DNA from 3 places in the Enterobacter dykesii genome. Region 1 is predicted to be linked to each of the others. Evidence: riboswitches for the same ligand, from Rfam matches in the RefSeq annotation. Region 1 holds a riboswitch; each other region holds the start of a gene.
The links. Region 1 has a riboswitch for thiamine pyrophosphate ahead of thiC (phosphomethylpyrimidine synthase ThiC). Riboswitches for the same ligand answer to the same signal wherever they lie in the genome.

Region 1 (2,266 bases):
CGATTTTGGTCAGTTCGCCCAGCGTGTGCAGTTCGGCAAACTGCGCTTCGTCGTTCGCGTCGCGAATAGAGCCCGGACGCAGGCCGTCGCCCAGCGACAGAGAGACATCATACGCGGCGCAAATTTCGCAGATCTCGCGGAAGTGTTCGTAGAGGAAGTTTTCCTGGTGATGGGACAGGCACCACTTCGCCATGATGGAACCGCCGCGCGAGACGATGCCGGTCAGACGCTTAGCCGTCATCGGCACGTAGCGCAGCAGCACGCCCGCGTGAATGGTGAAGTAGTCCACGCCCTGCTCGGCCTGCTCCAGCAGCGTGTCGCGGAACGCTTCCCAGGTAAGGTCTTCGGCGATGCCGTTGACCTTCTCCAGCGCCTGATAAATCGGGACGGTGCCAATCGGTACCGGGCTGTTACGCAGGATCCATTCGCGGGTTTCGTGAATATAACGGCCAGTGGAGAGATCCATTACCGTGTCCGCACCCCAGCGCGTGGACCAGACCAGCTTCTCCACCTCTTCTTCGATGGAGGAGGTGACGGCCGAGTTACCGATGTTAGCGTTGACCTTCACCAGGAAGTTGCGGCCGATAATCATCGGCTCGGATTCCGGGTGGTTGATGTTGGCAGGGATAATCGCGCGGCCTGCGGCCACTTCGTCACGCACAAACTCCGGCGTGATGTTCTCCGGCAGACGAGCGCCAAAGCCTTCACCCGGATGCTGATAGCGCAGCACTTCGCTACGGATGCGCTCGCGACCCATGTTTTCGCGGATGGCGATGAACTCCATTTCCGGCGTGACGATACCCCGGCGCGCGTAGTGCAACTGGGTCACGCATTTGCCCGCCTTAGCGCGTTTTGGCGTCAGCAGGCCGGTAAAGCGCAGCTCGTCCAGACCGTCGTCGGCCAGGCGCTCTTTGGTGTACGCAGAGCTGCGCACGCTCAGCTCTTCGCAGTCGTTACGCGCGTCAATCCAGGGCTGGCGCAGCTTCGCCAGACCCTGCTGGACGTTAATGGCAACATCAGGATCGCCGTACGGACCGGAGGTGTCATATACCGGCACGGCTTCGTTGTCTTCATACTGCGGGTTATCTTTGCTGCCGCCGACAAGCGTCGGGCTAAGCTGAATTTCGCGCATTGGGACGCGGATATCGGCCTGCGAGCCGGAAATATAGATGCGTTTCGAGTTCGGGAAAGCGGTGCCTTCCAGCGTGTCGATGAAGTGTTGGGCCTGTGCGCGCTGTTCGCGGCGGGTCAGTTTTGCAGTAGACATAGCTCATTCCAAAAGTGAAGGACATGGCTTGTCAGACGACGGATGAAGCAAGAGAGGATCGCCCGGGGACGATTCAACAGCAGTGTGACTCTTGTTCCCTTCGCAGGTATTAGCCTGATCAGGTTCCGCGGATCCCGAATTAACGGTCTCAGCCCGCGCTTTCAGGCGCTGGGCACTCCGACAAGAAAAATCCCCCTCGTGAGAGGGGCGAATGGTTGTAAATTACTCGTTAACGGTGAAGAACTCAAGCAGGGCGCGCGACGTTCTCTTCGTTACTGATGTTCAAATCATTATCCAGCACGAGGGCGATCAGCTTATCTTCCAGCGTGAATCGCTCTTCCAGCGCTTCACCGAGGTCGGATAGCGCCTGCTGAAACTCAAGGTAGTTATCGTGGTCGATAGCGTTCTCGAGCGCGGAATCATAGTAATCCATGATCTGCTGGGTGTTGGCTTCCAGAAGGGGATAGAGCTTGCTGGCTGCTAAATACGGCGTTGTCCCTTCCATTTCACGGATAATGCGTTCATAAATATTGAAATGGCCGTCGGACAGATAGTCGACCAGGCCCTGACAAAAATCATCCAGCGCTTTTTCATTCAGTCGCATAAACGATTCTTTGCCAGGCTTAATACCGACCAAATTGTAATAAGCCACGAGTAGATGCTTGCGCACATGTAGCCAGCGATCCACCAGTTTGTTACTTCCTCTAACGCGCTCAGTCAGGCTTTGCAGCTGGTTTAACATGGTCGACTCCGCAAAATGTAGGATTGAATCTGCTTATCCAGAATGTAACCACAATGCTAACAACATGTCAGTGAAGCGAAGGTAGTGCAATAGATATGGATCGTATTATTGAAAAATCAGATCTTGGTTGGTGGATCGTCAGTCACGAACAAAAATTATGGCTTCCTGCCGGAGAAATTCCCTACGGTGCAGCTGAGGCGTTCGATCTTGTTGGCCAGCCAGCGCTACAGATCGGCGAGTGGCAGGGTGAGCCGGTG
Region 2 (2,266 bases), 1.8 Mb from region 1:
CCGCGCTCTTCATTTCTCGATAAGGTCGAGCGACTTGGGCTTGAGGGGGCTATCAAGCATTACCTCAACCTACAGCGACAACGAAAACTGAAAACATAAGAGCCGGGTTAATCCCGGCTTTTTTATAGCAATTTTTTAACCTTGTGAAACGGGACTGATTTGAAAAGGTATCCTTGAACTCCCCAAATACCAACCTCCTGTAGAAGGTCGAGATATTGTCTGCTCTCTACGCCTTCCACCACTATCTTCTCGCAGTACCGCTTTATGTTTTTTATCAACAAGGGAAATGTGGGTTTATCAATTTGCTCATTGAAGAAATGACGGTCAATCTTCGCCACTTCGAAGTAACCCTCAAGCAGGCTGGCAACATTTGCATTTCCGGCTCCCAGGTCATCCAGCCACAGTGAGTTAACACCCTGACATAGTGATTTCAGAATCGGGCTTTTAAGCCCTTGCTCAAGACCAGGAAATTCTTCAGAAATTTCAAGTTTGATAAACGGCATGGAACTGACAGTTAGCTGTAACAAACCGTCATGCCTTAAGAGTGTCGCCATATCGTAGTCAACATTGAGCGAGCAGAACAACCCGTGATGCTCGAACCAGTCCTGCTTACTGGCTATGACCCCAAACTGTTTGTAGAGAAAAAGGCGTTTCTGATCGAAATCCCATCCTGAAATGACAAACGCTGGGTGAAGGGGTCGTTTGGACTCTGAGACAAACCGCGTAAGAAGTTCGACTCCTAACAGCTTACCTTCAATGTTCATGATGGGTTCAGCAATGAATTCAGAGTGCATGTTACGTTCCAGTTGAGTGATAACTGCCTGATAATGCACCTTTAAAAATTATTGATCAATAATAACGATCAATAATAAAATAACGATCGATAAAAACGATAGATGTATCTTTTTGAAATGTAATGACAATTTATTTTTAAGATTAATCTTGTGTTGAGAAACAAGAGCAGGTCTTTTTCATCACATTCATATCTACGGGTTCGAAAACGACGAAAGATCACAACTAAACGAGGCTGGGGAAACCCGGCCTTTTTGTCGTTTGAATGTGGGACACAACGTGGGACACAAACTGGGACACAGAGCATTTTTTATGGTTGAGTCTTTGGCTTTCCGCTGGCATGATCCAGAACAGGGATTAACGGGACGTTAATCGCAAGCTTTTGATTCTGTTTTATTTGACTCGGGGTGCCCTTCTTTGTGAAGGCTGAGAAATACCCGTATTACCTGATCTGGATAATGCCAGCGTAGGGAAGTCAGATGCCTTCCCGGTCATCGCTTCTTCACGCAAGGCAGGAGCGAACCCATGCAGCCTGACCTGCTCGATTTACACGTTTTACACCACTTCCGAACCCGTTCTCCGCTGACCCACTGTATGACCAACGATGTCGTACAGACCTTCACGGCCAACGTTTTGCTGGCGCTTGGCGCATCACCCGCGATGGTGATTGAGGCCGAAGAGGCTGAACAGTTTGCCAGCATCGCCGATGCGCTGCTGGTTAACGTTGGTACGCTGACCTCGCCGCGCGCCCAGGCGATGCGTCGCGCAATAGAAAGCGCGGTGGCGGCAGGCAAGCCCTGGACGCTGGACCCGGTTGCCGCGGGTGCCCTTACGTTCCGCACCCGTTTTTGCCATCAAATCCTTGCCCTGAAACCGGCCGCCATTCGCGGCAATGCCTCAGAGATTCTGGCCCTTGCCGAAATGAGCGCGGGCGGGCGCGGTGTCGATACAACCGATACCGCAGCCAGCGCGGTGCCCGCTGCACAGGCGCTGGCGCGCCAGACCAATGCCGTTGTGGTCGTCACCGGTGAGGTGGATTACATCACTGACGGGCAACGCACCCGCACGGTAACGGGCGGCGATCCGTTGATGACGCGCGTAGTGGGAACCGGATGCGCGCTTTCTGCCGTTGTGGCGGCGAGCTGCTCGCTGCCGGGCGACCGGATGGATAACGTCACTGCCGCCTGCGGATGGATGAAGCGAGCCGGAACGGTGGCCGTTGCGCAGTCACGCGGGCCAGGCAGTTTTGCCAGCGCGTTCCTGGATGCGCTCTATACGCTGGAGGAGCAGCCATGAAACGGATTAACGCCCTGACCATTGCCGGCACCGATCCCAGCGGCGGCGCGGGTATCCAGGCCGATCTCAAAACCTTCTCGGCCCTTGGCGCGTACGGCTGCTCGGTCATTACCGCGCTGGTGGCGCAAAACACGCGCGGCGTGCAGTCGGTCTACCGTATCGAGCCGGATTTTGTTGC
Region 3 (2,266 bases), 470 kb from region 1:
TTCAGCGGCCTGACGCGCATAAATGAGGAAAACGGGGAACTGGAAGCGGATATCGCGCACCACTGGCAGCAGCTTTCACCCCGCCACTGGCGCTTCTTTTTACGCCCCGGCATCCACTTTCACCACGGCCGCGAGCTGGAAATGCTCGACGTCATCGCCTCTCTGGAACGCGTCCGCAAGCTCCCGCTCTACTCGCATATCTCCCGCGTCCACTCGCCCACGGCCTGGACGCTGGATATCGAGCTGTCGCAGCAGGATAAGTGGCTTCCCTGGCTGCTGGGCTACGTGCCGTCGATGATTTTGCCCGGCGAGTGGGAAACATTGAACAATTTTGCCAGCCTGCCAATTGGCACCGGGCCCTACTCCGTCTCCCGCAATAACAGCAACCAGCTGAAAATCCGCGCGTTCGATGAATACTTTGGCTATCGGGCGCTCATCGACGAGGTGAACGTCTGGGTATTACCGGATCTCAATGAAGAGCTGAGCGCCGGCCTAACGCTGGAAGGCCCCACCACGGGAGAAAAAGCCGTGGAGAGTCGCCTGGAGGAGGGATGCTACTATCTTCTCTTTGACCGCCGCACCCACCGTGGGGCAAACCAGGCCGTCCGCAGGTGGGTTAGCCACGTTTTGTCCCCTTCTAATCTGATTTACCATGCGGAAGAGCAGTACCAGACATACTGGTTCCCGGCGTACGGCCTGCTTCCGCGCTGGCACCACGCCCGCCCGGTGCACTGCGACAAACCCGCTGGGCTGGAGTCCATCACCCTGACCTACTACCGCGAACACGTGGAGCATCGTTTTATCGCCAGAATCATGACCCGACTGCTGGCAGCCGAGGGGGTCAGGTTAGAGGTCAGGGAAGTGGACTATGACGAATGGCATCAGGGGGAGATCGCCAGTGATATCTGGCTCAACAGCGCCAACTTTACCCTGCCGCTCGATTTTTCATTATTTTCACACCTGTATGAAGTCCCGCTGATCCAGCACTGCATCGACCGTGACTGGCAGCAGGATGCCGCCCTGTGGCGCGCGGGCGAAATGAATCTTGCAGCCTGGTGCCAGCAGCTTCTGGCCGAGCAGGCGATCGTACCCTTGATCCACCACTGGCTGATGATCCAGGGCCAGCGCAGCATGCGCGGCCTGCGGATGAACACCCTGGGCTGGTTTGATTTTAAATCCGCCTGGTTTGCGCCGCCGGAGCCATAACGCTTTCGTAATATTCACCAAATCATTACAATAGCGCCGTTCTCAACGGGGTGCTGCATCACAGATGTGCGCTGAGATAATACCCGTCGAACCTGATCCGGATAACGCCGGCGAAGGGATTTGAGGCTGTCGCTCAAAATCCTTTGCCACTCAACCTTGAGGTGCAAAGTGTTAAAAAAAGTTCTCCCCCTGCTGGCGCTGTTTGCGCTGCCTGCTTTTGCGAAGCCCGTCCTGACGGTCTACACCTACGACTCCTTCTCTGCCGACTGGGGCCCTGGCCCGGTGGTTAAAAAAGCCTTTGAAGCGGACTGTAACTGCGAACTGAAGTTCGTGGCGCTGGAAGATGGCGTATCGCTACTCAACCGTCTGCGCATGGAAGGGAAAAACAGCAAGGCCGACGTGGTGCTCGGGCTGGATAACAACCTGCTGGAAGCCGCCTCGCAGACCAAACTGTTTGCTAAAAGCGGCGTCGCGGCAGATGCCGTTAACGTGCCGGGCGGCTGGAAAAACGACACCTTTGTGCCGTTCGACTATGGCTACTTTGCTTTTGTTTACGACAAAAATAAGCTGAAAAACCCGCCGAAGAGCCTGAAAGAGCTGGTTGAGAGTGACCAGAAATGGCGCGTGATTTATGAAGATCCGCGCACCAGCACGCCAGGCCTGGGCCTGCTGCTGTGGATGCAAAAGGTTTACGGGGATAAAGCGCAGGAGGCGTGGCAGAAGCTGGCCGCTAAAACCGTCACTGTCACCAAGGGCTGGAGCGAAGCCTATGGCCTGTTCCTCAAAGGTGAAAGCGACCTGGTGCTGAGCTACACCACCTCTCCGGCCTACCATATTATCGCCGAGAAGAAAGACAACTATGCAGCCGCAGATTTTGCGGAAGGGCACTATCTGCAGGTGGAAGTCGCCGCGCGTACCGCCGCCAGCAAGCAGCCGGAGCTGGCCGAGAAGTTTCTGAAGTTTATGGTTTCACCGGGGTTCCAGAATGCGATTCCCGCAGGCAACTGGATGTATCCGGTCACGAACGTTACCCTGCCCGCAGGTTTCGAGCAGCTGACCA

Region 2: linked by a shared signal. The riboswitch ahead of thiM (hydroxyethylthiazole kinase) and the one ahead of thiC (phosphomethylpyrimidine synthase ThiC) in region 1 are both predicted to bind thiamine pyrophosphate.
Region 3: linked by a shared signal. The riboswitch ahead of thiB (thiamine ABC transporter substrate binding subunit) and the one ahead of thiC (phosphomethylpyrimidine synthase ThiC) in region 1 are both predicted to bind thiamine pyrophosphate.

What each region holds. Positions count from the first base shown of each region.
Region 1 covers NZ_CP126604.1:217,675-219,940, forward strand. The annotation lists gene thiC (phosphomethylpyrimidine synthase ThiC) at 1-1,267, opposite strand, end outside; TPP riboswitch at 1,346-1,457, opposite strand; gene F0320_RS01000 (Rsd/AlgQ family anti-sigma factor) at 1,512-2,009, opposite strand; gene nudC (NAD(+) diphosphatase) at 2,105-2,266, shown strand, end outside.
Region 2 covers NZ_CP126604.1:2,997,908-3,000,173, reverse strand. The annotation lists gene F0320_RS14350 (EAL domain-containing protein) at 123-794, opposite strand; TPP riboswitch at 1,186-1,282, shown strand; gene thiM (hydroxyethylthiazole kinase) at 1,318-2,088, shown strand; gene thiD (bifunctional hydroxymethylpyrimidine kinase/phosphomethylpyrimidine kinase) at 2,085-2,266, shown strand, end outside.
Region 3 covers NZ_CP126604.1:684,565-686,830, reverse strand. The annotation lists gene sgrR (HTH-type transcriptional regulator SgrR) at 1-1,206, shown strand, start outside; TPP riboswitch at 1,243-1,343, shown strand; gene thiB (thiamine ABC transporter substrate binding subunit) at 1,375-2,266, shown strand, end outside.